DNA from 4 places in the Arthrobacter sp. BG5 genome. Region 4 is predicted to be linked to each of the others. Evidence: riboswitches for the same ligand, from Rfam matches in the RefSeq annotation. Region 4 holds a riboswitch; each other region holds the start of a gene.

Evidence for each region. Region 4 has a riboswitch for thiamine pyrophosphate ahead of AC1MBE_RS08425 (ECF transporter S component). Riboswitches for the same ligand answer to the same signal wherever they lie in the genome.
Region 1: another riboswitch for thiamine pyrophosphate. It lies ahead of AC1MBE_RS02350 (bifunctional hydroxymethylpyrimidine kinase/phosphomethylpyrimidine kinase); the one in region 4 lies ahead of AC1MBE_RS08425 (ECF transporter S component).
Region 2: another riboswitch for thiamine pyrophosphate. It lies ahead of thiO (glycine oxidase ThiO); the one in region 4 lies ahead of AC1MBE_RS08425 (ECF transporter S component).
Region 3: another riboswitch for thiamine pyrophosphate. It lies ahead of thiC (phosphomethylpyrimidine synthase ThiC); the one in region 4 lies ahead of AC1MBE_RS08425 (ECF transporter S component).

What each region holds. Positions count from the first base shown of each region.
Region 1 covers NZ_CM155268.1:525,494-532,704, forward strand. The annotation lists gene proB (glutamate 5-kinase) at 1-120, opposite strand, end outside; gene obgE (GTPase ObgE) at 110-1,699, opposite strand; gene rpmA (50S ribosomal protein L27) at 1,815-2,078, opposite strand; gene rplU (50S ribosomal protein L21) at 2,140-2,448, opposite strand; gene AC1MBE_RS02350 (bifunctional hydroxymethylpyrimidine kinase/phosphomethylpyrimidine kinase) at 2,817-4,460, opposite strand; TPP riboswitch at 4,450-4,547, opposite strand; gene AC1MBE_RS02355 (Rne/Rng family ribonuclease) at 4,705-7,211, opposite strand, start outside.
Region 2 covers NZ_CM155268.1:1,032,490-1,039,700, forward strand. The annotation lists gene AC1MBE_RS04620 (RNA polymerase sigma factor) at 1-440, opposite strand, end outside; gene AC1MBE_RS04625 (YciI family protein) at 484-807, opposite strand; gene AC1MBE_RS04630 (thiazole synthase) at 934-1,743, opposite strand; gene thiS (sulfur carrier protein ThiS) at 1,749-1,985, opposite strand; gene thiO (glycine oxidase ThiO) at 1,982-3,298, opposite strand; TPP riboswitch at 3,290-3,410, opposite strand; gene thiE (thiamine phosphate synthase) at 3,437-4,177, shown strand; gene AC1MBE_RS04650 (ferritin-like fold-containing protein) at 4,212-4,883, opposite strand; gene AC1MBE_RS04655 (RNB domain-containing ribonuclease) at 4,924-6,429, shown strand; gene AC1MBE_RS04660 (DEAD/DEAH box helicase) at 6,740-7,211, shown strand, end outside.
Region 3 covers NZ_CM155268.1:617,061-624,271, reverse strand. The annotation lists gene ffh (signal recognition particle protein) at 1-1,527, shown strand, start outside; gene AC1MBE_RS02820 (alpha/beta fold hydrolase) at 1,595-2,344, shown strand; gene thiC (phosphomethylpyrimidine synthase ThiC) at 2,383-4,239, opposite strand; TPP riboswitch at 4,208-4,315, opposite strand; gene AC1MBE_RS02810 (GNAT family N-acetyltransferase) at 4,384-4,884, shown strand; gene AC1MBE_RS02805 (amidohydrolase family protein) at 4,888-5,988, shown strand; gene AC1MBE_RS02800 (VOC family protein) at 6,071-6,946, shown strand.
Region 4 covers NZ_CM155268.1:1,818,604-1,825,814, forward strand. The annotation lists gene AC1MBE_RS08405 (glutamate--cysteine ligase 2) at 1-246, opposite strand, end outside; gene AC1MBE_RS08410 (UDP-N-acetylglucosamine 1-carboxyvinyltransferase) at 307-1,830, opposite strand; gene AC1MBE_RS08415 (energy-coupling factor transporter transmembrane component T family protein) at 1,954-2,757, opposite strand; gene AC1MBE_RS08420 (ABC transporter ATP-binding protein) at 2,754-4,397, opposite strand; gene AC1MBE_RS08425 (ECF transporter S component) at 4,411-5,043, opposite strand; TPP riboswitch at 5,113-5,255, opposite strand; gene AC1MBE_RS08430 (heme-degrading domain-containing protein) at 5,392-5,940, shown strand; gene AC1MBE_RS08435 (DUF4235 domain-containing protein) at 5,982-6,245, shown strand; gene AC1MBE_RS08440 (nucleotidyltransferase domain-containing protein) at 6,295-7,041, opposite strand; gene mnhG (monovalent cation/H(+) antiporter subunit G) at 7,123-7,211, opposite strand, start outside.

The sequences.
Region 1 (7,211 bases), 1.3 Mb from region 4:
GCCCTTGATGGACGTCAGCGAGGAGGACCCCACCTTGACCACGATCCGGCGGGCGCCGGAGAGCAGCGCGCGGCTGGGCGCGGCTGCAGCTCCGGGGTCGACGACGGCGTTACTCGTCATCGGCTTCGCCGAGTCCACTCTCCTTGAGCGGCTGCGGCGCGCGGCGGGCACTGACCGATTCGGTCCAGATACCGGCCTTGCGCTCGGCCTCCAGCTCGGCACGGGCCGCGGCCTTGGCGTCGCGGCGTTCCTGCTGGTCCTCGCGCTTCTGGCCGCGCGTGGGGCGGTCGCCGATGTCGGCGAAGCGCACGTCAGTGCCGCGCGGGGAAGCCAGCAGCTCGGCGCCGGCCATCATGGTCGGCTCCCAGTCGAAGACGACGCCGTCGTCCTCGCCGATGACGACCGTGTCGCCGGGCTTGGCGCCCTGCTTGAACAGTTCGTTCTCGACGCCCAGCTTGGCCAGGCGGTCGGCGAGGTAGCCGATGGCTTCCTCGTTGGTGAAGTCGGTCTGCTTGACCCAGCGCACGGGCTTGTCGCCCAGCACGCGGAACAGCGGTTCCAGGTTCTTCTCTTCGCGGCGGATCGTGAAGCCGCTCTCATTGACGGCGCGCGGACGCAGCACGGGGGCCTGGACCTTGGGCGGCGCCGCGGCCACCGCGTCGCGGGCGGCCTTGACGATCTCGGCCATGGCGAAGCCGAGCTGGCGGAGTCCCTCGTGGCTGGTCGCGGAAATTTCGAAGACCTTGTAGCCGCGCTTTTCCAGTTCCGGGCGGACGAATTCGGCCATGTCCTTGCCGTCCGGCAGATCGACCTTGTTCAGGGCGATGAGGCGGGGACGGTGGTTCAGCGGCACGACTTCACCGTCGGAGCCGGCGTAGCTCATGTCCACGGCGTACTTTTCAAGCTCGGCTTCGATCACGGCGAGGTCCGAGAGCGGGTCGCGGTCCGACTCCAGCGTGCCGCAGTCCAGCACGTGCACCAGCGCGGCGCAGCGCTCGACGTGGCGCAGGAAGTGGTGCCCCAGGCCCTTGCCCTCGCTGGCACCTTCGATCAGGCCCGGGACGTCGGCGATGGTGAACCGGACGTCGCCGGCCTGCACGACGCCGAGGTTGGGGATCAGGGTGGTGAAGGGGTAGTCGGCGATCTTCGGCCGCGCGGCCGACATCGCCGCGATCAGGCTGGACTTACCCGCGGACGGGAAGCCGACCAGGGCGATGTCCGCGATGGACTTCAGCTCCAGGACGATGTCGCTGGATTCGCCTTCGATGCCGAGGAGCGCGAAGCCGGGGGCGCGGCGCTTCTGCGAGGACAGGGCGGCGTTGCCGAGGCCGCCGATGCCGCCGGCCGCGGCGATGAACTCAGTGCCTTCGCCGACCATGTCGGCGAGGACGGTGCCGTCCTTGCTCTTGACGACCGTACCCTCGGGGACCGGGAGGACGAGGGTTTCGCCGTTCTTGCCGCCGCGCCAGTCGCCCATGCCGGGGCCGCCGTTGGTGGCGTGCCGGTGCGGGGCGTGGTGGTAGTCGAGCAGGGTGGTGGTCTGCGGATCCACGCGCAGGATGACGTCGCCGCCGTTGCCGCCGTTGCCGCCGTCGGGGCCGCCGAGGGGCTTGAACTTCTCGCGGTGGACGGAGACACAGCCGTGGCCGCCGGTACCGCCGGATACGTGCAGTACTACCCGGTCTACAAAGCTCGCCACGTGGATCTCCTCAGTGCTGTTCCTCAGGTCCGCAGGGGCCCAAGATGATTGTAATGCGGTTAAAACACCGGTGGAGCGGACCTATTGGCCCGCCCCACCGATTTAGAACTTGTTGTTACTCTGCAGCTGCAGCAGCCACGATGTTCACAACGCGACGACCACGGCGGGTGCCGAACTCGACAGCACCGGGGGTCAGGGCGAACAGGGTGTCGTCGCCGCCGCGGCCAACGCCGGCGCCCGGGTGGAAGTGGGTGCCACGCTGGCGGACGATGATCTCGCCTGCGGAAACTACCTGGCCGCCGAAGCGCTTGACGCCAAGGTACTGGGCGTTGGAGTCACGACCGTTGCGAGTGGAGCTCGCGCCTTTTTTATGTGCCATTTGAAATGCCTGCTTTCAAAAATTCTGGGGAAACTGTTGGAACCAGATCAGTAACGAAGAGTTACTTGATACCGGTGATCTTGACCTTGGTCAGTTCCTGACGGTGACCCTGGCGCTTCTTGTAACCGGTCTTGTTCTTGAACTTCTGGATGACGATCTTGGGACCACGGAGGTCTTCCAGGATCTCAGCCGTAACCGTTACCTTGGCCAGGTCCTTGGCTGCAGTCGTGACCTTGTCACCGTCCACCAGGAGCAGTGCGGGCAACTCAAAGGTGCTGCCGGCTCCACCGGGGACGCGGTTCAGGGTAACGAAGTCTCCAACGGAAACCTTCTCTTGGCGGCCGCCTGCGCGGACAATCGCGTACACCACTGGGGAACTCACTTCTCTCGACGTTTATTACTAGATTTGCGTGCGGAACCTGGGGCCGAAGTGTTCGGACCGGCTCACGCTGTGCCTCAACGCCGGTGGATTCCCCGGGGGAACCCATGAGCTATCCCGTGGAAAGTCCTGCCCGCAGGGCGGGTGAACTGTTCCTCAGGGTCATAACCCAAGTGTTGGCGTAAGCACCGAAGATCTAGACTACGCTAATTTTGCCTTCGGCCGCAAACGAGGCTGGTCCCGGCGAGTAGTGCGTGACAGGCGCCACACCATGTGCCCAGGGGGCCCAAGCTGTGGTGCCGCAGCGACCTTCCGGAACCGCGCCCCATTATCTTACCGGCTGCATCGCCCGGGCCGGCTCAGGCGTGCAGCCTCGGCGCGTCGAAGAATTCCACCTCATACCGGCAGGAGTGCTCGAAGGCTTCTGCCATGGCGCGTCGCTCCGCCTCGGAGCCCCCGCGGCCCGCGGCGTCGGTGTACCTGATCGCTTGCCGGGTCGCCTCCGCGAAGGCCTCGTCCGCGTAGGTGCTCAGCCACTCCGCGTAGGGGTGCGCCGCCGGGGCGCCCGCAGCGAGGAACTCGCGATGCAGCGTGGCGCCGACCTCGGCGTAGAGCCAGAAACACGGCAGCGCCGCCGCGGCCAGCACGCCGTAGCTGCCGGCGAGCGATGCCGCGTGGAGGTGGTCCACGTAGGCCTTGGTGACCGGTCCCGGCCGCGTTTCCGCCGCGCGGCCGGCCAGCCAGTTCCGGTGCAGTTCGGATTCGACTTCGAGGCACTGCTGCGCCGAACGGGACCAGAAGAGCTGTTCGGCTTCCGACGGCGCGAGGGCGGCGGCGCGGGACAGCACCCGGGAGTAGCCGTTCAGGTACAGGGCGTCCTGGCTGAGGTAGTAAGCGAACTCCTGCTCCGGCAAGCTTCCGTCGGCGAGCCCGCGGATGAAGTCCAGGCTGTAGATCGCGTCCAGTCCTGCCGCCGCGTGCCCGGCGAGGGCCGCTGCGAAGCCACCCTTGGCGGGCAGCTGTGTCAGGGCCGGTGCGGCTGGCTGAAGGTGGTGGAAATGGTGCACGGGGCCGTTGCCGGATCCGACGCCGAGGCGACCGGATTCCCGCAGCGCACCCAGCAGCCAGGGCTTGACCTCGCGCAGAGCCGCCTCCCAGTCCCCCGCCCGCGCCTGCACCGTGGCCAGTGCCGAAGACAGCGAGCAGCCGGTGCCGTGGCTGTTGCGGGTGGCGATCCGCTCGCCCGGCACGACCACCGTTTCCTGGCCGAGCAGTCCTCCGGTGTTCACCAGTGCGTCCGGGCAGCCGCCGCCGTCGTCGCGGCCGCCTTCTTCGCTTTCCTGGCCGTCGGCGAGGTGGCCGCCCTTGACCAGCACCGTGGTGCCGGCCTGGGCGGCGAGCCGCTTGCCCTGTTCCAGCGCCCCGGCCCAGTCCGCGGCGGGCGGTTCGTCCAGCAGCATGGCCAGTTCGGCCAGGTTCGGGGTGATGAGGTCGGCCAGCGGGAGCAGGGAGCGCAGGGCCGCTTCGGCGGATTCCTGCAGCAGCCGGTCGCCGCTGGTGGCCACCATTACCGGGTCCACGACCACGACGGCGGGCCGGACCTTCTGAAGCCAGGCCCGGACGGCGTCGATCACTGCGGCGTCGCCGAGCATGCCGATTTTGACCGCATCGATGGTGATGTCGTCGCTTACTGCCTCCAGCTGGGCCGTCAGGAAGGACGCCGGCGGCACGTGGACGGAGCGGACGCCCCGGGTGTTCTGGGCCGTCAGCGCCGTGATGACGGCCATCCCGTAGCCGCCGTTCGCGGCGATGCTCTTCAGGTCCGCCTGGATGCCGGCGCCGCCGGAAGGGTCCGAACCGGCGATCGCCAGCACCCGCGGAATCCGCGGCAGTGTGGCTGCGGCGGCTTCCGCGGGCTCCTGGTCCGGGAAGGCGGACTGCAGGATGGATGCCGGGCGGGTTGCGGCTGGCCGGGTTGGTTGCGGCTGGGTCGATGAAGACAAGAGACATCCCTTCGCCGGTGCTAACCGGACAGGTTCAACGGGTCTGGATCTCAGCCGGCTCGATGCGCGGCACCCCGTGTCAGTTCCCCAGCCTAGCGTTCCCCGCCGGCAACTCCCCCGTCCGCACCCTCCGTGACGGCGCCCCCTGGCGGACGCCCCTTAACGGGCTCGCGGGTACCGCCCGGACCGACCGATGTTACGTCGATTCCGCACGATACCCGCGGGCCGTGGTGTCTGCTGAGTCCTACAGCTCCGACGCCGGTACGCCGACGCCGAGGATGATCGGCTCGTTGGCCGCGGGCTTCGCGGCCTCCTTCACCGGCTCCGGCGCCTTGGCCTCATGGACCGATCCGGCGGCAGCCGACGGAGTGGCCGCGCGCTGCTGCACAGACGTCTCGTTGGCGGCTCCCTGGGCCCGGCTGGCGCTTCGGTTCCGGCGCACCCGGCGGGGTGCGGAGCTCTCCGCTGCCGCAGCCTGGCGGGCCGGCGCCTGCGTTGCCGGTGCTGCGGGCGCCTGCGCCGCGGGTGCCTTGGCAGGTTCCCGGCGGACGGGTGCCTGTGTTGCGGGCGCCTGGGCCTGAGCCGCGGGTGCCTTGGGCGCTTCCTGCCGGGGGGTGGCCTGGGCCTCCCGGTTCCGGACACTCGGCGGCTGGATCCGTGCTGTCTGGGCACGGCCACGGCCGCGGGTGGCGCGGGACGGTGCCGCTGCAACCGGCGCCGCGGGTTCCGCCGCGGGGAGCTCCGCGGCCCGTGCAGCCGGTTCCGGCGCTACAGTTTCCGCCGCGGCCGGGGCCGCTGCGGCAGGCTTGGCGGCCTCGGCGTCGCCCAGGTTGGCGAATGCCTCGGTGAGCAGGTCCAGGGTCAGCGCGGGCTGCGGGGTCTCCTCCGCGTGCTCGACGAACGGCAGGGCCACCTGCTCGCCGCCGAAGGTCAGCACAGCGGCGGGACGCCCGGCTGCCTCCTCCGTCGAAGCCAGCTCCACGGCCGCATCGAGGGCGGCCTGCCGGGTTTCGGCGTCGGGCGCTGCTGTCGCTTCGCCGTCGTGCAAGTGGGCGGCGTGCGCGGCGGCGGCGATGTTGGCCAACGCGGCGCGGGTCGCTTCTGCCTTGGCGTGGCGCTCAGCCTCGGTGGGCTCGGCGTGCGCCGCGGCGGGGGCGGCCGGCATGGACTCGCCGGCTCCCTGGCCGCTCTTGCCGCGGCGGCGCTTGCGCTCCGTGCGGGCGGCGGGCTGGTGCTCGGTCCGCGGGACGTGGTGTTCCGCGGCGACGGTGTTGGCGCGGCGGTGTTCGACCGGTTCGTCGTGGGTGACGATGCCGCGGCCGGCGCAGGCCTCGCACTGTTCGCCGAAGACCTCCAGCAGCCCGGTGCCCATCCGCTTGCGGGTCATCTGCACGAGCCCCAGCGAGGTCACCTCGGCGACCTGGTGCTTGGTCCGGTCCCGGCCGAGGCACTCCACCATGCGGCGCAGCACGAGGTCGCGGTTGGATTCCAGCACCATGTCGATGAAGTCGATCACGATGATGCCGCCGATGTCGCGCAGCCGCAGCTGCCGGACGACTTCCTCGGCCGCTTCCAGGTTGTTCTTGGTGACGGTTTCCTCGAGGTTGCCGCCGCTGCCGGTGAACTTGCCGGTGTTGACGTCCACCACGGTCATGGCTTCGGTGCGGTCGATCACCAGGGAGCCGCCGGAGGGCAGGAAGACCTTGCGGTCCAGGGCCTTGTGGATCTGCTCATCGATGCGCCACGCAGCGAAGATGTCCGTGTCCTTGGTCCACTTCTCAAGCCGGCCCACCAGGTCCGGAGCCACGTAGGTGACGTAGGCCTCAATGGTGTCCCAGGCTTCCTCGCCGGAAACGATCAGCTTGGAGAAGTCCTCGTTGAAGACGTCGCGGACCACCTTGATGGTCAGGTCCGGTTCGCCGTAGAGCAGCTCCGGGGCGAGGATCTTGGTGGACGTGGACTGGCTCTCGATGCCTTCCCACTGCGCGCGCAGACGGTTGATGTCATGCGTCAGCTCTTCCTCCGAGGCGCCCTCGGCCGCGGTGCGGACGATTACGCCGGCGTCCTCCGGCAGGCGGTCCTTGAGGATCCGCTTGAGCCGGTTGCGCTCAACGTCGGGCAGCTTGCGGGAGATGCCGGTCATGGAACCGCCGGGCACGTACACGAGGTAGCGGCCGGGCAGCGAGATCTGGCTGGTCAGCCGGGCACCCTTGTGGCCGACCGGGTCCTTGGTGACCTGGACGAGCACGGAGTCGCCGGACTTGAGCGCGTTTTCGATCCGGCGCTGCTTGCCTTCGAGGTTCACGGCGTCCCAGTTGACTTCGCCGGCGTACAGCACGGCGTTGCGGCCGCGTCCGATGTCGACAAAGGCGGCTTCCATGGACGGCAGCACGTTCTGGACCTTGCCCAGGTAGACGTTGCCAATCAGGGAATCCTGCTGGGTCTTGGAGACGAAGTGCTCGGCCAGCACACCGTCTTCCAGGACACCGATTTGGATTCTGTCGTCGCGCTGCCGGACGATCATCTGGCGGTCCACGGATTCGCGGCGGGCCAGGAACTCGGCCTCGGTGATAACGGTGCGGCGGCGGCCCGTGTCGCGGGACTCGCGGCGGCGCTGCTTCTTGGCCTCCAGGCGGGTGGAGCCCTTGACGGAGGTGACGCGGTTGTTGACCGGGGCCTCGCTGACCGCGCGCGGCGCCCGGACACGGGTCACCGTGTTGGGCGGATCGTCGTCCCCGCCGCCGGTCAGTT
Region 2 (7,211 bases), 790 kb from region 4:
GCGATCTCGCCCGTCGTCAGGCCGGCCACTGTCCGCAGCGTCAGTGCCACCCGCGCCTCAAGCGGGAGGGCAGGATGGCAACAGGTGTAAATCAGCCGCAGCCGGTCATCCCCGGCAGCCGGATCAGCGGGGGCATCCTCAGCGAGGGCTTCGAGCTCGGTGAGGATCGCGAGTTCCCGGACCGCCCGCTTTTCGCTGGCCGCGCTCCGCATCCGGTCGATCGCCCTGTTCTTGGCGACGGTTGTCAGCCACGCGCCGGTGTTGGCAGGGATGCCACGCTCCGGCCAGTCGGCCAGGGCGCGTGCAAAGGCGTCCTGGACACAGTCCTCGGCGAGGCTCCAGTCGCCGGTCACGCGGATGAGGGTGGCGGTGATCCGTGCCGTCTCCACGGCGGAGGCGCCTTCGACGGCGGTCCGCACGTCCGTCACTTCCGCTGCCACGCGACCCCCTGCGTCGTGACCGGCGGCCTCCGGCAGACCGCCGCTATTCGAACGGCCACACAGGCCTGATTTCGATCTTGCCGAATTTTGCCATCGGATGTTTGGACGCAACCTCGATCGCCTCATCGAGGTCGGCGCAGGCGATGATGTCGTAGCCCGCGACCCATTCCTTCGTCTCGGCAAACGGACCGTCCGTGATCACCACCTCGCCGGCGCGCACCCTGACAGTGGTGGCGTCCTCCACCGGACGCAGCCTGTCACCGTGGCGGGCAATGCCCCTGGCTTCCACCTCGGCCGCCCATTCCTCGATGTTGTCCTCGGCGGCCACATATTCCGGCGCTGTGGGATCGGTGCAGATGAAAAGCATGTAGTCCACGGTGACTCCTTCTAGTAGGTCGATACGTCAGTACGACGAGGAAGATGCCGTCGAAAGGACACCTGCCGCCAAGTTTCTTTCCGGAATGCTACTCCGGCCGGTTTCCCGAAGCGTCCGTTACAGGAACTCGGCGCGGCCTTCCATGGCGGACGAGGCCAGGGCATGCTCGCGGCGCGGGATCCGGCCTGCCCTGCGCGCCAGCCTGCCGGCGATGACCGCGTGCCGGAACGCTTCCCCCATCAGCGCCGGGTCCTGGGCACGGGTCACGGCGGTGGCGAGCAGCACGGCGTCGCAGCCCAGTTCCATCGCGAGCGCGGCGTCGGAGGCCGTGCCGATGCCGGCGTCAAGCACCACCGGCACGGACGCCCTCGAGACAATCAGTTCGATGTTGTGCGGGTTCAGGATGCCCAGGCCGGTGCCGATCGGGGCACCCAGCGGCATCACGGCGGTGGCGCCGAGGTTTTCCAGCCGGAGGGCCAGCACCGGGTCGTCGTTCGTGTAGGCGAAGACTTTGAAGCCGCGGGCCACAAGCTGCTCGGTGGCCTCCACAAGTTCCAGGGCGTCCGGCAGCAGGGTGTGCTCGTCCGCGATCACCTCGAGCTTCACCCAGTCCGTCTCCAGCGCTTCGCGGGCCAGTTCGGCCGTAAGAACGGCATCCCGGGCGGTGAAGCAGCCGGCGGTGTTGGGCAGCACCCGGATGTTGTTGTCCGCCAGCAGCTGGAATAGCGAGCCGCTCTCGGCCGGCGAGTAGCGGCGCATGGCCACCGTGGTGAGTTCCGTGCCGGAGGCCACCAGGGCGGCGCCCAGGCCGTCCAGGCTCGGTGCCCCGCCGGTGCCCATGATCAGCCGCGAGCCCAGCTCCACGCCGTCGAAGGTCAGCGGGTCCCGGCGTGCCTGCTGGGTTGCGTCCAGCGCTGTTTCTGCCATGGCGTTCATCCTCCCTGTACCGCGGTGACGAGTTCGACGTCGTCGCCCTCGGCGAGCGCCGTCGCGTGCCACTGGCTGCGCGGCACCACCTCGGCGTTGCGGGCGACGGCGACGCCGAGCTTGCGGCCGTCCGTGGCCTGCCCGTCGGCGGCCAGCGTCCGGCCGGTGACCCCGCTGACCAGCGCGCCGACCGTGGCGCCGTCGGCGAGGGCGTGCTGCGCTCCGTTGAGCCTGATGTTCACGCTGTGGTCCTGTCTGTCGGTGATGCATGTGTGGGTGAGACGTCCCGCGGGTCGTGGCCGGAAGAATCCGGGCGGCGGTCGGAGAACCGGTCCGGTCGGAACCGGGCCCAGCGCGGGTCCGGCTGCCCGTCCAGCAGCGCCCGGCAGATGGCGGCGGCCACGGGGGTGAGCAGCACTCCGTGCCGGAAGAAACCGGTGGCCACGATCAGGCCCGCGATGTCCGGCCCGGCGCCGGGGCCGGCCACGCGGCCCAGCAGCGGGGCGTTGTCCGGTGTCCCGGGCCGTGCCCTTGCCGTGGCCTCGAGCAGTTCCAGTTCGGCGACGGCGGGGAGCAGCTGCTGGGCATCGCGCAGGAGCTGGTAGACGCCGCCGGCGGACACGGCGCCGGCGGCGGAGGGCGCGTCCTCCCGCTGGGTTGCGCCGATCACCACCGTTCCGTCCGCCCGCGGAACGATGTAGACCGGGACTCCGCGGACCAGCCCCCGCACGGTGGAGCGCAGCAGCGGCCGGAGCCGTTGCGGCACCCGGAGCCGGAGGATGTCCCCGTAGACCGGCCGCAGCGGCAGGGACAGTCCGGCCGGCAGGCCCTGCAGGTCGGCTGCCCCGAGGCCGGTGGCCACAACCGTCTCACCGGCCCGGATCTCCCCGCCGCCCTCAAGCGTGGCCCCCGCCACGCGGCCGCCATCCCAGAGCAGCCCGGTCGCGCGGCGGCGCACCGCCGTGTACCGGCTGTCCGCGGCCAGCAGCGAGCCGATCCGGGCCAGCAGTCGGCGCGGGTCCACTTGGTGGTCCGCCGGGATGTCGAAGGCGCAGGAGATGCCCGGGCTGAGCAGGGGTTCGCGGTTGCGCGCCTCGCGCACCGTCAGCGGCTCCACGGCCAGCCCGCTGGCCTGCTGCACGGCCCGCAGGTCGGCGAGCGCCCGGCGGTCGGCGGCGTCGGCACCGACGGCGAGGGTCGGCGTCGTGAGATAGCCGGTGCCGCCCGCGCCTACGCCGCCGGCTGTGCTGTTGCCGGCCAGAGCGGCAGCGAACTGCGGCCACAGCCGTGACGCTTCCAGCATCAGGGCCAGGAGGTCTTCCTCCTGGTAATGCAGTTCGCTCACGGGCGCCAGCATGCCGGCGGCGGCCCAGCTGGCGCCGGAGCCGGGGGCGTCGTCGAGCAGGGCGACGGTGCGGCCCGAGCGGCGGGCCTCCCAGGCGATGCCGTGGCCGATCACTCCCCCGCCGATCACGGCGACGTCGTAATATTCGGCGCCTCCGCGCGGCGCAGCGCCGATGGCGGGTGTGGCGGATGGTGGGACTGATACGTCCATAGGCTTCCTTCCCTACGCCGGTACTAACCGGATCAGGTCAAGCGGTCGGCTCTGACGCCCTCTCAGCCCGGCGGCCGGATGACGGCCTGCGCGGGCTCCCGCGGTATGCGCCCAGTTTAGAGGAACTAGGCTTATGGCATGAGCCAGGATGTCCACACCACCGCCCGCCTGTACCTGTGCACCGACGCCCGGAAGGAGCGCGGCGACTTCGAGGACTTCGTTGATGCCGCCTTCGCCGGCGGTGTCGACATCATCCAGCTGCGGGATAAGGCGCTGGAGGCGGCCGAGGAGCTGGAGCTGCTGGAGGTTCTGCACGCCGTGGCGCGGCGGCACGGCCGGCTCTGGGCCGTGAACGACCGCGCCGACCTGGCCTCGCTCGCCGGGGCACCGGTCTTCCACATCGGGCAAAAGGACATCCCCTTCACCGCGGCCCGGGAATTCCTGGGCAAGGACACCGTGATCGGCATGTCCACCCACACCCCGGAGCAGGTCGACGCCGCCATCGCCGCGGCCCCGGGCCGGAGCGGGCTGGACTACTTCTGCGTGGGGCCGGTCTGGGCCACCCCGACGAAGCCGGGCCGCCCCGCCGTCGGGCTGGACCTGGTGCGCTACGCCGCCGCGGCGATCGGCCGGGCCGAGGCCGCAGACGTCGGAAAGGTCTCCGGCGTGGTGCCGTGGTTCGCGATTGGCGGCATCGACCTGACCAACGTGGAGCAGGTCGTCGACGCCGGAGCGCGCCGCGTCGTCGTGGTCCGGGCGATTACCGAGGCCGCCGATCCCGCCGGGGCGGCGCGGCGCCTGCTGGCCGCGCTTGACGCCGGCAGCCACGCCGACGCCGAAAACCACACCGACGTCGGCAGCGGTGCCGGGGAAAACTAGGCGGGCAAGCTAGCCGGGAAGACGGCCCGGGGACTTAGCCGGCAAGTCCGAGCTGGGACATCCGCCGGGAATGCCCGGCGGCGAGGTCGGCGGTCAGGGCGCGGGCGAGTTCGCCGGCCCGGACCTCGTCCGCGCCGGTCAGGCCGCCGAGGAAGGCGTGTTCCACGCTGACCCGCTGCGCCTGGGTGAGTGCCTCCCCGAGCAGCCGCCGGGCCCACAGCGCCAGCCGGGACGCCAGCCGCGGGTCGTCGGCGAGCGCCGCCTTGAGCCGGTCCCGCAGCACCGCCGTCGCGTCCCCTGCGGACTGGACCTGTTCGATCAGCGCGGCGGTGCCGGCGTCGACGTAGCTGGAAATGGACCGATAGAAGTCGGCGGAGACTGTGTCAATCACGTAGGCCTTCATCAGTGACTCATGCCAGTCGGCGGGCCGGGTGCGCTCATGGAAGTGGTCCACCGACGGTTGGAACGGCAGCATGGCTTCCTCCGCGTCGGCGCCCAGTTCGGCCAGCCGCGCGCAGACCAGTTCGAAGTGCTGGAACTCGATGACGGCGAGGCGGCCCAGCACCGCACGGTCGTGCAGGGTGGGCGAATACCGGGCATCGGAGGAGAGCCGTTCGAAGGCTGAGAGCTCCCCGTAGGCCATCACGCCCAGCAGCTCCCTGAGGAAGCGTTGGTAGCGGGCGGGCTCGGCCGGGGAGGTGCTCATGCTTCAAGACTAGTGGCGGAAATCGGGCTACCCTGATTTCGTGTCTCATCATCGCCTGACTCCGAGCGTCCGCCAGCAGAAGAACCAGCTTGCCCAGGCGCTCAACGCACTGCGCACCACCCTGGAACTGCCCGGTCCGTTCCCGGAAGCGGCGCTCCGGGACGCCGAGGCGGCTGTAGCCGGCCACGAACTGCCCGAGTTGGACCTGACGCATGTCGAGTTCGTGACCATTGACCCGGCGTCCTCAACGGACCTGGACCAGGCCCTGTTCATCGACCGCGCCGGCGAGGGCTACAAGGTCTTCTACGCCATTGCGGATGTCCCTTCCTTCGTCCAGCCCGGCAGTGCGCTCGACGCCGAGACACGGCGCCGCGGCCAAACGTTCTACACCCCGGACGGCCGCATCCCACTGCACCCCGAAGTCATCAGCGAGGCGGCCGGCAGCCTGCTGGCGGGCCAGCTCTGTGCGGCCTTCGTCTGGGAGTTCGAACTCGACGGCGCCGCCGAAGTGGCCTCCGTCCTGGTGCGCCGGGCGCAGGTCCGCAGCCGGGCCAAGCTCAGCTACCACGGCGTGCAGGCCGCACTCGACGGCGGCACCGCGGACCCGGTATTGCAACTGCTCAAGGAAGTCGGCAGCAAACGGGTGGAACTGGAACGGCTCCGCGGCGGGGCGAGCCTGAACATGCCGGAGCAGGAAATCGAACAGCTGCCCGACGGCGGCTACCGGATCGTCGCCGCGCCGCCGCTGCCGGTCGAGGACTGGAATGCCCAGATATCCCTGATGACCGGCATGGCCGCCGCGGACCTGATGCTGCAGGGCAAAGTCGGCATCCTGCGCACCATGCCCGCCCCGGATGAGAGCTCGCTGCGGCACTTCCGGCGCCAGACCGGCGCACTCGGCAAACCCTGGGACGGCCGGATCAGCTACGGCGAATACCTGCGCACCCTGGACCCCACCGACCCGCGCCAGCTCGCGATCGTACACTCCGCCGGCATGCTCTTCCGCGGGGCCGGCTACACCCCGTTCGACGGGACGGTTCCCGAGGACGCCATCCAATCCGCCATCGGCGCGGCCTACGCCCACTCCACCGCCCCGCTGCGGCGCCTGATCGACCGTTTCGTCCTGGTCATCTGCGAGGCCCTGTCCAACGACGCCGAGGTACCGGGCTGGGCCCGCGACGCGCTCCCGTCACTGCCGGCCATCATGGCGGCCTCGGACCAGCTGGCCGCCAAACTGGAGCGGCTGTCACTGGACACCGTGGAGGCGGCCCTGCTGAGCAACCACATCGGGCAGGAGTTCGACGCCGTCGTCATTTCCGGTTCGAAACCGGCCAAGAACGGCAGCGCCAACGGTAACGGGAAGGGCAACAACGGGAACGGTAAGGGCAACGGCAACGGGAACGGCCCGTCAGGGATCGTGCAGATCGCCGAGCCCGCGGTGACCGCACGGTGCCCCGGCGAACTGGAGTCCGGCACCCAGGTCCGGGTGCGGGTCCTGTCCTCGGACATCGTGACGCGCGAAGTCCGGCTGGAACTCGTCGGCTGATCACCCGCCGCCCCGCTCCGGCGCCGCTGCCGCGCCACACCGCCGGCCCCGGTCGAGGTTCCGAACGGCGAACGGCTAGACTGGAAGGGTAGTAATGGATGCCCGGTCGTTGATTTCCATGTTTTTCGAATTCAACAAGCCCGCCCCTACGCGATCTTGAGACACACCCGCTGGTCCCAGTGCCAGCATTTAGATAGCCCGCGATCGGCTTCCACTGGACTTGCTTGCGCCCCTGAGCGTGCTCCGGAACGGCCCCGCGCCGGCCCCGTTGAGCAAGCAGCGCAGCCCAAATGAATAAGGAAACTCCCCTGTGAGTGAATTGCACACGCACCAGCTTCTGACTGACGAATCCGGCACGGAAACGATCGAGCCGGAAGAAACCATCATCTCGGACGAAACCCCGCACGAAATCGCGGAAAAATCGTTCGCCGACTACAACGTCCGCGCGGACATCGTTGAATCCCTTGCCGACGCCGGCATCACCCACCCGTTCCCGATCCAGGCCATGACGCTGCCGGTTGCCCTGAGCGGCCACGACATCATCGGCCAGGCCAAGACCGGCACCGGCAAGACCCTCGGCTTCGGCATCCCGGCCCTGCAGCGCGTCATCGGACGCGACGACGCAGGCTTCGCCGAGCTCCCGGCCCCCGGTGCCCCGCAGGCCCTTGTGATCGTGCCGACCCGCGAGCTCGCCGTCCAGGTCGCCGGCGACCTGCAGAACGCGGCCCGCAAGCGCAACGCCCGCATCACCACGATCTACGGCGGCCGCGCCTACGAGCCGC
Region 3 (7,211 bases), 1.2 Mb from region 4:
CGCCTCACCGAGGCGGATGTTGACGCCACGGTCCGCGAAATCCGGCGTGCCCTGCTGGACGCCGACGTTGCCGTGCCGGTGGTCCGGGAGTTCACGGGCCGCGTGCGTGAGCGGGCCCTCGGCGTCGAGGTCTCCGGTGCGCTGAACCCGAGCCAGCAGATCGTGAAGATTGTCAACGAGGAACTCGTCGAGATCCTCGGCGGCGAGACCCGCCGCATCCGGCTGGCCAAGACCGGTCCCACCATCATCATGCTCGCCGGCCTCCAGGGCGCCGGTAAGACCACGCTCGCCGGCAAGCTCTCCAAGTTCCTCAAGGCGCAGGGCCACAGCCCCATGCTGGTGGCCTGCGACCTGCAGCGCCCCAACGCAGTGACCCAGCTGCAGGTGGTCGGCCAGCGCGCCGGCGTTCCCGTCTTCGCCCCGCACCCGGGTGCCACCTCCACCGAGCTGGACCACCCCGCCGGTGACCCGGTCGCCGTCGCGCGTGCCGGCGTCGAGGAAGCGAAGCGGACCCTGCACGACGTCGTGATCGTGGATACCGCCGGCCGGCTCGGCGTCGACGCCGAAATGATGGAACAGGCCCGCCAGATCCGCCGCGCCATCGTCCCCAACGAAGTCCTCTTCGTGATCGACTCGATGATCGGCCAGGACGCCGTCAACACGGCCATGGCCTTCGATGAAGGCGTCAACTTCACCGGCATCGTGCTTTCCAAGCTCGACGGCGACGCCCGCGGCGGTGCCGCGCTGTCCGTCGCGTCGGTCACCGGCAAGCCGGTCATGTTCGCGTCCACCGGCGAAGGCCTGGACGACTTCGAGCTCTTCCACCCGGACCGGATGGCCTCGCGCATCCTCGACATGGGCGACGTGCTGACCCTGATCGAACAGGCCGAAAAGTCCTGGGACAAGGACGAAGCGGCCCGGATGGCGAAGAAGTTCGCCGACCAGGAGGACTTCACCCTCGAGGACTTCCTCGCCCAGATGCAGCAGATCCGCAACATGGGCTCGATGAAGAAGATGCTCATGATGATGCCCGGTGCGCAGAACATCCGGCAGCAGCTGGAGCAGTTCGACGAGCGCGAAATCGACCGGGTCGAGGCGATCGTCCGGTCAATGACCCCGCACGAGCGGGTGGCCCCCAAGATCATCAACGGCTCCCGCCGCGCCCGCATCGCCCGCGGTTCCGGCGTGCATGTCTCCGAGGTCAACGGCCTGCTGGAGCGCTTTGCCCAGGCGCAGAAGATGATGAAGAAGATGGCAGCCGGCGGCGGCATGCCCGGTATGCCGGGAATGCCCGGGATGGGCGGCGGCGGTGCCCGCAAGGGAGCCAAGAGCGCGCCGAAGAAGAAGGCCCGCTCCGGCAATCCGGCCAAGGCTGCGCAGGAGCTCAAGGACGCGGAGGCACGGCGCGCCGCCGGCCCCAAGACCGTACCCACCGGGGCAGCCTTCGGCCAGCAGGGCGGCGAGTTCGACCCGTCCCAGCTGAACCTGCCCAAGGGCTTCGACAAGTTCCTCGGCGGCGGCAAGTAGCTGAAGCCGGACGGACAGCCAGTATGTCGTCGGCCCCGTTGACGGGGCGGTGCCATAGGCTTAGGGCATGTTCAAGCAGCGCGTAGTTTTCGTCCACGGGGCCGGCAGTTTTGGTGCCGCGGCGTGGCCGAAACAGCACGGCATGGCTCTCAGTTACGACGCGCTGTTCCTGCGGCGGCACGGGTTCGACCCGATCGCCGAACCGCGGGAAACGGACTTCGCCGCCGATGCCGGCATCGTGCTGCGGGCCTTGGCGGACGATGGCCGGGGCGAGGCCGGCGGCCATGTCGTGGCGCACTCGCAGGGCGCAATCGCCGCGATGATGGCCGCCGTCGAACGCCCTGATCTGGTGCAGTCCCTCACGCTGGTGGAACCGGCCTGCCTCTCGCTCACGGCCGAACTGCCGGCGACCGCCGCGCACCGTGCCCTCATGCAGCCGCTCTTTGACGTCCGGCACAACCTTGGCGACGACGATTTCCACCGCGAGTTTGTGCGCCGTGTGTTCGCCGCCCATGCCCCGGTTCGAGGCAGTGTGGGCGAGCCCGCGGTGGAGGACGGACGCGCCGCGCGCCGGCTCCGCCTGCAGGCGCCGCCCTGGGAGGCCCCGCTGCAGATCGTTCCGGGAGTGCCGACGCTGGTCCTGACCGGCGGCTGGGAACCGCTCTACGAGGAGATTGCCGGCTATCTGCGGGAGACGGGCGCCCTGCACCGCACCGCCCCGGGCGGGCACCGGCCGCAGGATTCGAAGGAAGGCGACCGGGTCATCCGCTCCTTCATAGCCGACGTCAACCGCAGCCGGCACGCCCACGCCTCCTGACGCGCCGGTGCCGCGCAGGCGGGTGCCCGAATCCCCGGCTAGGACGGTGCGCCGATGGAGGGCTCGGGCAGGTAGACCTTGCCGCCGGCCGCTACGAATTCGTCGCTTTTCGCGCGCATTCCGGCTGCCATCTGTGCCAACGCTGCCTGGGAATCCGCTGACCCGTATTCGTCCCGGATGTCCTGGCTGATCCGCATAGAGCAGAACTTCGGCCCGCACATGGAGCAGAAGTGGGCTGTCTTGGCCGGTTCGGCCGGCAGGGTCTCGTCGTGGAAGGCTTCCGCGGTCGCCGGGTCCAGGGAAAGTGCGAACTGGTCGCGCCAGCGGAATTCAAACCGGGCCTTGGACAGGGCATCGTCGCGTTCGTGCGCACCGGGATGCCCCTTGGCCAAGTCGGCGGCGTGGGCGGCGATCTTGTAGGTGATGACGCCGGTCTTCACGTCGTCCTTGTTGGGCAGGCCCAGGTGCTCCTTTGGCGTGACGTAGCACAGCATGGCCGTGCCGTAGCGGGCGATCTCGGTGGCGCCGATCGCCGAGGTGATGTGGTCATAGCCCGGTGCGATGTCTGTGACCAAGGGCCCCAGCGTGTAGAAGGGCGCACCCTTGCAGAGTTCCTGCTGGCGCTCCACGTTTTCCCGGACGAGGTGGAACGGGACGTGGCCCGGGCCTTCCACCATGACCTGGACATCGAAGTCCCAGGCCCGCTGCGTGAGCTCGGCCAGGGTATCCAGTTCGGCGAACTGGGCGGCGTCGTTGGCGTCCGCCGTCGACCCGGGCCGCAGCCCGTCGCCGAGTGAGAAGGCGACGTCGTAGCGGGCGAAAATTTCGCACAGCTCGTCGAAGTGGGTGTAGAGGAAGTTCTCCTGGTGGTGCGCAAGGCACCACCCGGCCATGATGGAACCGCCGCGGGACACGATGCCGGTGACCCGGTCGGCGGTCAACGGGACGTACCGCAGCAGCACTCCGGCGTGGATGGTCATGTAGTCGACGCCCTGCTCGCACTGTTCGATCACCGTGTCACGGAAGATCTCCCAGGTCAGGGCGTTTGCTTCGCCGTTGACCTTTTCCAGGGCCTGGTAGATCGGGACGGTGCCGATCGGGACGGGGGAGTTGCGGATAATCCATTCGCGGGTGGTGTGGATGTCGTCGCCGGTCGACAGGTCCATCACCGTGTCAGCGCCCCATTGCGTGGCCCACTGGAGCTTGTCGACCTCTTCGGCAATGGAGCTGGTGACCGCGGAGTTGCCGATGTTCGCGTTGATCTTGACCAGGAACGCCTTTCCGATGATCATCGGCTCGGACTCCGGGTGGTTGATGTTGCTGGGGATGATGGCCCGGCCGGCGGCGACTTCGCTGCGGACGAGCTCGACGTCGCAGTTCTCCCGCAGTGCGACGAAGCGCATCTCCGGTGTCACGAGGCCCTGTCGTGCGTAATGCATCTGGGTGACCGTTCGGCCTTCGACGGCGCGGCGGGGCTCCGGCGGCGCGCCCCGCCATTCCGCCGAGGCGGCGCCGCGCCGGACCGCGGACTTGCCGTCGTCGAGCAGGTTGCGTTCCCGGCCGCTGTAGGGTTCCGTGTCCCCGCGTCCGGCGATCCATTCACTGCGGACGGCGGCGAGCCCTACTACCGGGTCGCTGCCCGGTCCCGCGGTGCGGTACGCCCGGAACGGGGGATTTCCGACGCCGCCCGGGGAAGGTTCCAGGGCAATCTCCGTCACCGGGACGCGGATCCCGCCGTCTTCGACATATGCGAGGGTATGGGACTTCAAGGACTGCGTCACGGGTGTTGCACCGGTGACGGGAGGCTCCGTTGGCGCCGCGTTGTTCCCGTTCCGGGCAGGGCTGTGCTGTGGATTTGTTGCGCTCAAAGAACTGCTCACTTCCTTCGCCGGCATTACCCGGACAGGTTCAACGGTCGCAGGCTGCACCAGCCTGATCTCAGCCCCTGCAGGGGCACCCGTGTGGTCGTAAACGAAGCTACCACAGGGCGCCGGGAAGCCGTCGGGACGCCCGGATCGGCCCCGTGCTAGCGTGGCATCGTGATTCAGCGCAGGGTCTTGCCCCGCATCAGGGCCGCGACACCTGAAGACCTCGCGGGCCTGCCGGCGCTGGAGGCCGCGGCCGACCGCCTGCTCGAAGCGGTGCTGGGGTGCCGGCCGTTCCCGGCTCCGGAGCAGGCGAGGCTGGATGCCTTTCTATTTCTCCTGGTCGCCGGAAGCCCGCCGGTCGGATTCGCCCGGATCGATGAAGTCGGCGGCCAGGCCCATCTTGAACAACTTTCGGTGCATCCCGATTTTGCCGGGCGCGGGATCGGCAGGTCCCTGGTGCAGGCAGCCCTCGCCGAGGCCCGCCGTCGTGGTTATCAGTCGATGACGCTGTGCACCTTTGCTGGCGTTCCGTTCAATGAACCGTTTTACGCGAGCTGCGGCTTCGAGGTGGTCGCCGGGCCTTCGGGCGCCCTGGCCGCCTTGCGGGAACACGAGGCGCAATCGGGGCTGGACGAGCTGGGCCGGCGGATCGCGATGCGGATTAAGCTTTAGGCCATGAGCAGCATCATCGAATTCAGCGGCCCCGTCCTCACGGCAGCCGACCAGGAGCGGCGCGGACTGTGGGCCGTCGACGGCAGGCTGACCTTCACCCGGCCCGCGGCCGCGCCGGACCTGGTCCTGGACGGCTGGGTCATCCCGGGCCTGGTCGACGCGCACTGCCACATCGGGCTCGGCCCCGGCGGCGATGTACCGGACGAGGTAGCGGAGCGGCAGGCCCTGACCGACCGCGACGCCGGAACCCTGCTGGTCCGCGATGCCGGCGCGGTCCATGACACCCGATGGATCCAGCAGCGGACCGACCTGCCGCGCATCATCCGCTCCGGCCGGCACATCGCGAGGACGCGCCGGTACCTGCGGGGCTTCGCCATTGAAGTTGAGCCCGCGGACCTGGTGGAGGCCGTCCGCAAGCAGGCCCGCGCGGGCGACGGCTGGGTCAAACTGGTGGGGGACTGGATCGACCGCGACGCCGGCGACCTGGCCGCAAGTTTCCCGGCCGGGACCGTCAAGGACGCGGTGCGGGCTGCCCACGACGAGGGCGCCCGCGTTACGGCGCACTGCTTCGCGGAGGACACCCTCGATGACATGCTCGACGCCGGCATTGACTGCATCGAACACGGAACGGGCTTGCTGCCCCGGCACCTGCCCCGCTTCGTCGAACAGGGCGTCCCGATCGTGCCCACCCTGATCAACATCGCCACCTTCCCGGACATCGCCGCCCAGGCCGAAGGCAAGTTCCCGCGCTACGCGGCGCACATGCGCTCGCTCTGGGAGCGCCGCGCCGAGCGCATCCTGGAGGCGTACGAAGCCGGGGTGGCCATCTACGCCGGGACCGACGCGGGCAGCGTCATCAAGCATGGCCGGATCACCGATGAACTCGAGGCCCTGCGCGCCGCCGGACTTCCGGCCACGGCGGCCCTCGACGCCGGAACCTGGGCTGCCCGCGGCTGGCTCGGCGCCGAATCGATCGCCGAAGGCGCCAGCGCGGACGTGCTCGTCTGCGCCGCGGATCCCCGCCGGGACCTCGCAACCCTGCGCGAGCCCCGGAGCATCGTGCTCCGCGGGGAAATGGTCGGTCAAGGACCTGTCCCGCATTAGGAATAAATTGAAGCTTCAAGTAATTTAAGTCTATGTAAAGGTCACCGAAGGTCGGTGGCCACAGGACCACCGGAGCGTTTCGATGACCGCAGAAGCCAGCACCCAGGATCTCCTTCCCGCCGAACTCACCATGGGCACCGTGATGCTCAAGGTCGGCGACATGAAGCTGATGACCGATTACTACCAGCGCGCCCTCGGCCTCGACATCGTGGCCGAGCAGGACGGCGGGCTCTACCTCGGACGCAAGCGCAAGCCCCTGGTCCACCTGGCCCCCGCCCCCGGACTGAACCTGCCCTCCCGCGGCGAGGCCGGCCTCTTCCACACCGCCCTGCTGTTCGAGGACCAGCCCTCGCTGGCCGCCACCGTAGCCTCCGCCGCGCAGTACGAGCCGCAGTTCTTCACCGGCAGCGCCGACCACCTCGTCAGCGAAGCCTTCTACTTCAACGACCCGGAGGGCAACGGCATCGAGCTGTACTGGGACCGGCCCCGCGACGCCTGGTCCTGGGACGGCAAGAACGTCGTGATGGACAGCCTCGCCCTGCCGCCGCAGCGCTACCTCGAGCAGCACCTCACCGAAGCGTCGCTGGCCGGACAGCGCGAGGCGGACGCCGGCGTCGGGCACGTCCACCTGCAGGTTGGCGACGTGCAGTCCGCCCACGACTTCTACGTCGGCACGCTCGGCTTCGAGAAGACGGCGGGCTGGCACGGGCAGGCGCTTTTCGTCTCGGCCGGCGGCTACCACCACCACATGGCCATGAACGTCTGGAACAGCCGCGGCGCCGGGCCCCGCCACGACACCCTGGGCCTGGGCGAAGTGCTCATCGAAGTTCCCTCCGGAGACGACGTCGGCGCCCTCGCCGACCGGCTCAAGACCGCCGGCGTCGAGTCCCACCACACCGGGGCCGAGCTGCGCTTCGATGATCCGTGGCGCAACCGGATCCGCGTCGCCGTTCGCTAAGGTCCGCTGCCCGAGGGGCCGGGGAGCGGGTCGGGTGCGGGCCGGGTCCGATCGCTCACGGCCCGCGGGACATGCCCATCCTTGGCGTCCCGGGACCGCGGGACATGCTCATCCTTCGCTGCAAGGAGTGGGCGTAGCGGCATTCTGCCCGTTGCTCGTGGCTAAGGGAGGGCATGTCCATCGGTGGCACCGGACGACACAGTGCGCGGCCAACGTAGAGCGAGGGGAATGCTCATCCTTCGCGGCAAGGAGTGGGCATAGCGGC
Region 4 (7,211 bases):
GTCCGTGAACGCCCGGGACTGCCGGATCTGCTGCAGCAGCCCGCTGTGCTCCAGGCAGGGCACGGTTCGCGTCTCGATCTGCTCGAGCTTCAGCTCGAAACTGAAGCCGGAATCGTCGTGGTACGGATCGTGACCGGCACCGGGGACCGGCTTCAGGCCGCGCAACAGTGCGTCGGCCAGCGCCAGCGGGACCCCGGTGACGGGATCCACGATCAGCAGTTCCTCCTCAACGCCGAAGGTGCGCATGCAACCATTGTGCGCCAGCACCTCCCCCGGCGCGCTACCCCAACGCGGGGGTCAGAGGATTCAGTCCTGGAAGTACTCGATCCGGGCGCCGATGGTGTTCAGCCGCTCGGCCAGGTCCTCGTAACCGCGCTCGATCACGTAGATGTTGCGCAGCTCGGAGACGCCCCGTGCGGCGAGCATAGCCAGCAGCAGGCAGGCTGCCGGGCGCAGGGCCGGCGGGCAGCCGACTTCCGCGGCCCGCCACTTGGTGGGCCCGTTGACATAGATCCGGTGCGGATCCAGCAGCTGGACCTGGGCGCCGAGCTTGTTCAACTCGGTGAGGTAGATTGCCCGGTTCTCGTACACCCAGTCGTGGATCATCGTCTGGCCCTGCGCGTTGGCGGCGATGACGGCGAAGAACGGCAGGTTGTCGATGTTCAGGCCGGGGAAAGGCATCGGGTGGATCTTGTCCGCGGGCGCCCGCAGCTCGGAGGGCTTCGTGGTGACGTCCACCAGCCGGGTGCGTCCATTGCGCGCAAGGTACTCCGCGGACACCTCCAGCCGCTGGCCCATCTGCTCCAGCGTCGCCAGCTCGATCTCCATGAACTCGATCGGGACCCGGCGGATCGTGACTTCCGAGTTGGTCACGATGCCGGCGGTGATCAGGCTCATCGCCTCGATCGGGTCCTCGGACGGGAAATACTCGACGTCGGCCTCGATCGACGGACGGCCGACGATCGTCAGCGTTGTGGTGCCCACGCCGTCGATCTCCACGCCCAGCATCTGGAGGTAGAAGCAGAGGTCCTGGACCATGTAGTTCGGGCTGGCGTTGCGGATGATGGTGGTGCCACGGCGGTGGGCGGCCGCCATGATGGCGTTTTCGGTCACGGTGTCGCCGCGCTCACTCAGGACGAAGGAACGGTCGTGGCCGTCCGCGGGCGGCGCCTGCACGCTGTAGAAGCCGGACTTCGCCTCGACGCTGAGGCCGAACTGGCGCAGGGCCTGCATATGCGGTTCCACGGTGCGGGTGCCGAGGTCGCAGCCGCCCGCGTAGGGCAGCCGGTATTCGGCGGATTCATCGAGCAGCGGGCCCAGGAGCATAATGACGCTCCGGGTCCGGCGCGCGGCCTCGACGTCCATTGATTCAAGGTCCAGCACGGCCGGGCGGCGGATCTGCAAGTCGTTCGCGTCCAGCCAGGTGCATTCGACACCGATGCTGGTCAGGACCTCAACGATCCGGTTGACTTCCTCGATCCGGGCGAGCCGGCGCAGGACGGTGGTGCCGCGGTTGATCAGGCTCGCGCACAGCAGCGCGACGCCGGCGTTCTTGCTGCTGTTGACGTCCACCGCTCCGGAGAGCGTGCGGCCGCCCTCCACCCTGAGGTGGGTCATCTGCGGCCGGCCGACCTTGACGATGGCCCGGCCGAAAATGGCTTCAAGCCGCTGGATCATTTTCAGGCTCAGGTTCTGCTTGCCCTGTTCCATCCGGGCAATGGCGCTCTGGCTGGTACCCAGTTCGGCCGCGAGCTGTCCCTGAGTCCAGCCCTTCTGGCCGCGGGCGTCCCGGAGCACGGCGCCGACGTATTCAGCAGTCTGTTGAGTCATATGCAATAAATATCACGGATGAGCTATTTGATCCGAAAAACACCCGCCAACTGCAATTAAGCTCACATAATATCCATCTCGTGCGATATGGCAGGCGCCCCGGGAGCAGCCTACGCCAGTCCGCTACTGCTGGCCGAGAAACACCATGTTCCAGGTCCCGGCACCGATGGCCGCCGCCACCGACGCGCCGGCGATCAGCACACCGCCCAAGACCACCCACGCGTCCAGCCGGCTGAACGTCGCGGTCCGCGCCCAGGTCCGCTGCGCGCCGCCGAAGCCGCGGGCTTCCATGGTCACCGCCAGCCGGGACGCGCGGCGGAGTGCCTGAACCAGCAGCCCGAAGCTTTGCCCCAGCGTGGCCTTCAGCCGCTGCACCGGGTTGCCGTGTGAGCCGACGCCGCGGGCCCGCCGGGCCATGCCGATGGTCTGCCATTCCTCGGCCATGAGCCCCACTAGGCGCATCGCGGCGAGGGTGCCGAGCACAAACCGGTGCGGCAGCTTTGCCTGCTGCGCCAGGGCGTCGGCCAGATCCGTCGGGTCCGTACAGCTCATCAGCAGCACCGCCGGCAGGGCGATCGCGAGGCCGCGCAAAAGGAAACCCAGCCCGAGCTGCAGCGAACCCTCGCTGATGGACCAGACGCCGACGTCGAGCAGGATCCTGCCGTGGTCCGGCGCCAGGATCGCGGTGCTCCAGCCGCCCACGGCCGCCGCTAGGATCAGCGGCCAGCCGCGCTGCCAGAGCAGGGCCAGGGTCAGGCCGGCAAGCGGGAACAGCAGGAGTTCGAAGCCGAGCGCCACGGACGCGGACACCCAGTCGATGGACAGCGCCAGGACGACCGTGATGAGCACGACGCCGGCGAACTTGGCCAGCGGGTTGGCCCGGGCCAGCAGGGCGTGGTTCCCGGGCAGGGTCAGGGCGTCCCTCATGGCGCCGCCACCCCCGGGTTCGTCGTCCGGCCGGGCACGCCGGGCGGCGGGGCGCCGAGTTTTAACTCGGCGCCCCCCAGGACCTCGCTGAATTCCGCGTCGTGGGTCACCGAGACCACGGCCGTGCCGGCGTCGAGGAGCTCGGAGAGGAAGGAGGCCAGTTCCGCCCAGGTGTTGGCGTCCTGGCCGAAGGTGGGCTCGTCCAGCACCAGCACCTGCGGGTGCGCGGCCAGCACGGTGGCGACCGAGAGCCGCCGCTTTTCGCCGCCGGAGAGGGTGTAGGGGTTGGCGTCCACCAGGTCGCGCAGCCGCAGGCGTTCCAGCAGCTCGTCCACTCGTTCTTCGCCGCGGCCCAGCTGGCGGGGGCCGAACATCAGTTCGTCCAGCACCCGGCCGGTGACGAACTGGTGCTCGGGTTCCTGGAACACCGTGCCGATCCTGGCAATCAACTGCTGGGCCCTCCACTTGTAGGGGTCGATGCCCGCACCGGCGCTCAGCTCGGTCGTGGCGGACACCGCGCCGGCCACCGGGGCCAACAGTCCCGCCAGGGTCAGGGCGAAGGTCGACTTCCCGGAACCGTTGGGGCCGGTGATGGTCAGCGCCTGCCCGGCCCGGACCTGCGCCGTGATGCCGGACTGCACCGGCGCGGGCGGGACCGTGCGGAACCCGCGCAACAGACCGGTGCGGCGGGGATGTTCGCGGGACACGGCCAGCCCCTCGGCCGCCAGCAGCAGCTGGCCGGCCGCGGCGCCGCCGGTCTCGACTCCGCCCGGCCCCGTTCCGCCGCGGCGCGCCCGGGTGGCAGGCACATGGCCGGGCACCCAGACGCCGGCGGCGATGAGCATGTCCCGCGCCTGCTCCAGGACCAGGTCCGGGGGCCCGTCCAGCAGCACGGCGGAGTCGGTGGCGGTTCCGGGCTGCAGCACAACGATCCGGTCCACGAGGTCTTTCCAGACGGCGACCCGGTGCTCCACCACCACGAGGGTGGCGCCGGTCTTGTCCAGGCACCGCCCCACGGCGTCGCGGACCTCCAGAACACCGGCCGGGTCGAGGTTGGCGGTGGGCTCGTCGAGCAGCAGCAGGCCCGGCCGCATCGCGAGGATCCCGGCGAGCGCCAGCCGCTGCTTCTGCCCGCCGGAGAGCGACGACGTCGGGTGCTGCAGCGGCAGTCCGCCCAGCCCGACGTCGTCGAGCGCCTCCGCCACCCGGGGCCAGATCTCCGCCGGGGGCACGGACAGGTTTTCGGCCCCGAAGGCGACGTCGTCGCCGAGCCGCGACAGCACCACCTGGGTCTCCGGGTCCTGCTGCATCAGCCCCGCCCTGCCGCGCCGGGACCGGGGTGGGGCGCCGTCGATCAGCAGGCTGCCGGTCTCGTCCGAGTCCTCGGCGTCCGCGGCGCCCGCCGCGGACGCGGCCGAAGCGGCCGATGCGGCGGCGGAAGTGCTGTCCCCGAGCACCCCGGCCAGGGCGTGCAGCAGTGTGGACTTGCCCGCGCCGGACGGCCCCAGCAGCAGCACGCGCTCACCCGGGCGGATGTCCAGATCCAGGCCGCTCACGGCGGGCCGGGGCCGGCCGGCGTGCCGCCAGCCCCAGCCGCGGGCGGTGACCGCGGCCGGCCGGACGGCGTCGGAAGTTCTCATGCGGGTGCGGGCCTCAGGAGAAGACGGGTTCCGACGCCGCCTTGCGGGAGGCGAACGACCCCAGCACCCCGGTCTTGGCCAGGCCGCGGGTGGCCAGCCAGGACAGCCCGCCGGCAATGACGGCTCCGGAGATGGCGCAGAAGACGATGTAGGCGAGCTTGTCGCCGGATTCGTACGCGATGTTCCAGCCCCAGGGCAGGAAGGAGTCGTTCAGTCCGCAGAACAGGCCCGCGCCGGCGCCGGCGAGCAGGGACGCCGGCAGGTTGAACCGCTTGTACAGGAACGCGGCGAAGATGAGTTCGGCGCCGAGGCCCTGGACGAAGCCGGAGAACAGCACGGACGCGCCGTACTGGGAGCCCATGATCAGCTCGCCCGTGGCGGCCACAGTTTCGCAGAACAATGCCGCTCCGGGCTTGCGGATAATGAGCATGCCCAGCACAGCGGGGATCATCCAGCCGCCGGCATAGAGCCCGGTCAGCGGCGGGTAAACGGCGTTGAGCGGAACGGAAACAAGGTTGGAACCCTGGGACCAGGCCCAGAAAATCACACCGCCGGCAACAGCGATCAACGCCGCCACCACAATGTCGACCACGCGCCAGCTGTACTTGCCGGTGGTGAGTGTCTGCTTCGCAGAAATATCAGTCATGTCGTCCTCCTGAGGTACAGGAGGGGAGGGTGTTCCGGCGGCGCCGCGGCTTCCGCCACGGGCGCCGGGCACCCTGAGAACTCGACTCCCTTGCGCCGGTACTAACCGGATCAGGTTCGAGGGTCTGCGGCTGTCCGCACTCTCAGCGCCCACCTACGGTTCCCTGGACTGTTCCAGTGATGCCCGACGGCGGCGCTCCCCTGTCGTATCAAAATCGCCCTTGTGGGCTGGGCCAGTTTACACCCGGCGGACCTCCCACGTGACTCACAATCGTTGCCGTTTCGAGGGCCCCAGCTGCCCGTCCGTTGGGCTTGCGCAGCGGCGGCCACCTAACGGAAGCTGAGTCCCATGAGCGACGCACCAGTTCCTTCCCCCGAGTACGACCCGGACTCCGCGGAACCGCAGCCGGACGGGTCCCTGGCGGCGCTGATCGGCCGCATCCTGACGGAAATCGACGAACTGCAGTTCGAGTCCTTCAGCAAAGACGACGCCCTTGACCTGGGGCTCCGGCTAGTGGAGCTCGGCCGGCAACGCTCCCACCCGATCGCCGTCGACATCACCAAAGGCGAGCAGGTCCTCTTCCACGCCGCTCTGGAGGGCGCCACCCCGGACAATGAGCGTTGGATCAAGGCCAAACAGCGCACCGCCGTGCGGTATGAAGTCCCGTCGCTGCTGGTGGGCCTGCGGGCGCGTGCTGCCGGGCGCAGGATCGAGGACAACGCCTGGTTCGACCAGCAGGAGTTTGCGGCCCACGGCGGCTCCTTTCCCATTTACCTGCGCGGCACCGGGGTGGTCGGCACCGTCACCGTCTCGGGGCTGCCACAGAAAGCGGACCATGAGCTGGTGGTCGAGGCCCTGACGGAGATCCTTGGCCGCCCGGCGTCGCCGGGACGCTAGGCTAGGGGAAGCCCTGTTTCCTCCCGCAAGGAGTACGACGTATGAACATCTTCATCAAACTGCTCGGCACCGGCATCAGCCTCCTCGCCGGCTTCGTCGGCACCAAGGTGGTCGACACCGTTTGGGAAAAGACGACCGGCAACAAGCCGCCCAAGGGCCACGACGACGACGTTCCCACCACGCTGCGTCAGGCGCTGACGTTCGCCCTGATCTCTGCGTCGGTCAGCGCCATCATCCAGGTTCTCGCCAACCGCGGCACGCAGCGGGCGATCACTCGCTTCGCCAAGACCCAGGACCTGGTCTAGGGCCTATCGCCTGCCCGGTGCGCCCGGCCGCCGGCGGAGTCATCGGTCGTCAGGCGGTAATTTCCGCCTCGCCGCGCAGATGGCCCTCCTGGACATACCCACCCGACCCCTCGAGGACCTCCCTGGCGAGGGCGGCGAGGGATTCCGGGTTTCGGTGAGGGTCGGCGGCCCAGCCCGCCAGGCGGCCGGCGAGGTCGTTGCCGTTGCGCGTGAGGCGGCGAATGACCCATTTGCCTCCGCCAAGCCAACTCCCGGCCTCGAGCAGCAAAAGGTCGGCAGCTTCGCGGAAGACATCCGCCGTCAGGATGAAGGTTTCGGCGTCGTCGCGGCTTCCTGTCAGGTCGTCCATTAGGGCGCTCAGTCCGTAGCAGCGGGAACCCCGCTCGGCGTCGGTCAGGGGCTTCGGCCCGTGTGCCATCTGTTCCCGGGCGCGGGACTGCCATGCGCGGCCGGCACCGTTGTCCGTAAGGAGAATTCCGCTGGCGCAAAGCTCTGCGATCACGGGTCGCCGTTCCTCCGCCTCCCTGCGGTACCAGAAGTCCAGGCTCGCCGGCGTATGCACGAACGCCTCAACCAGCCATCCCTGGAAACGGCTGGTCAGCGCATAATTCGGGTGTCCGTCCGGGTAGAGAACAGCGATGTCGAGGTCAGAGGTGGATGTTGCCGTCCCGGCGGCCGCGCTTCCCCCGAGGATGGACGCAGCTGAGTCGGGATGGTTCTTTTCAACGTAAGCTCTCGCGATTTCGGCGATCTGGTCTTGGTCGAGGTCCCGCGGGGCATCTTCCGGCATTTCCATCCGGCCAGTCTGACATGTCCGGCCACCGCCCAGGCGGCGGACCATGCGCCATGTCCCGCCAACCGGCCGGGCGACGGCGGGTCAGTCGTCGTCGTCGGTGAAACCGCGCTTGCCGGCCGCCTGCTGCACCACGGCTTCGAGCTCGTCGGCGCTGAGCAGTTCCGGGTGCA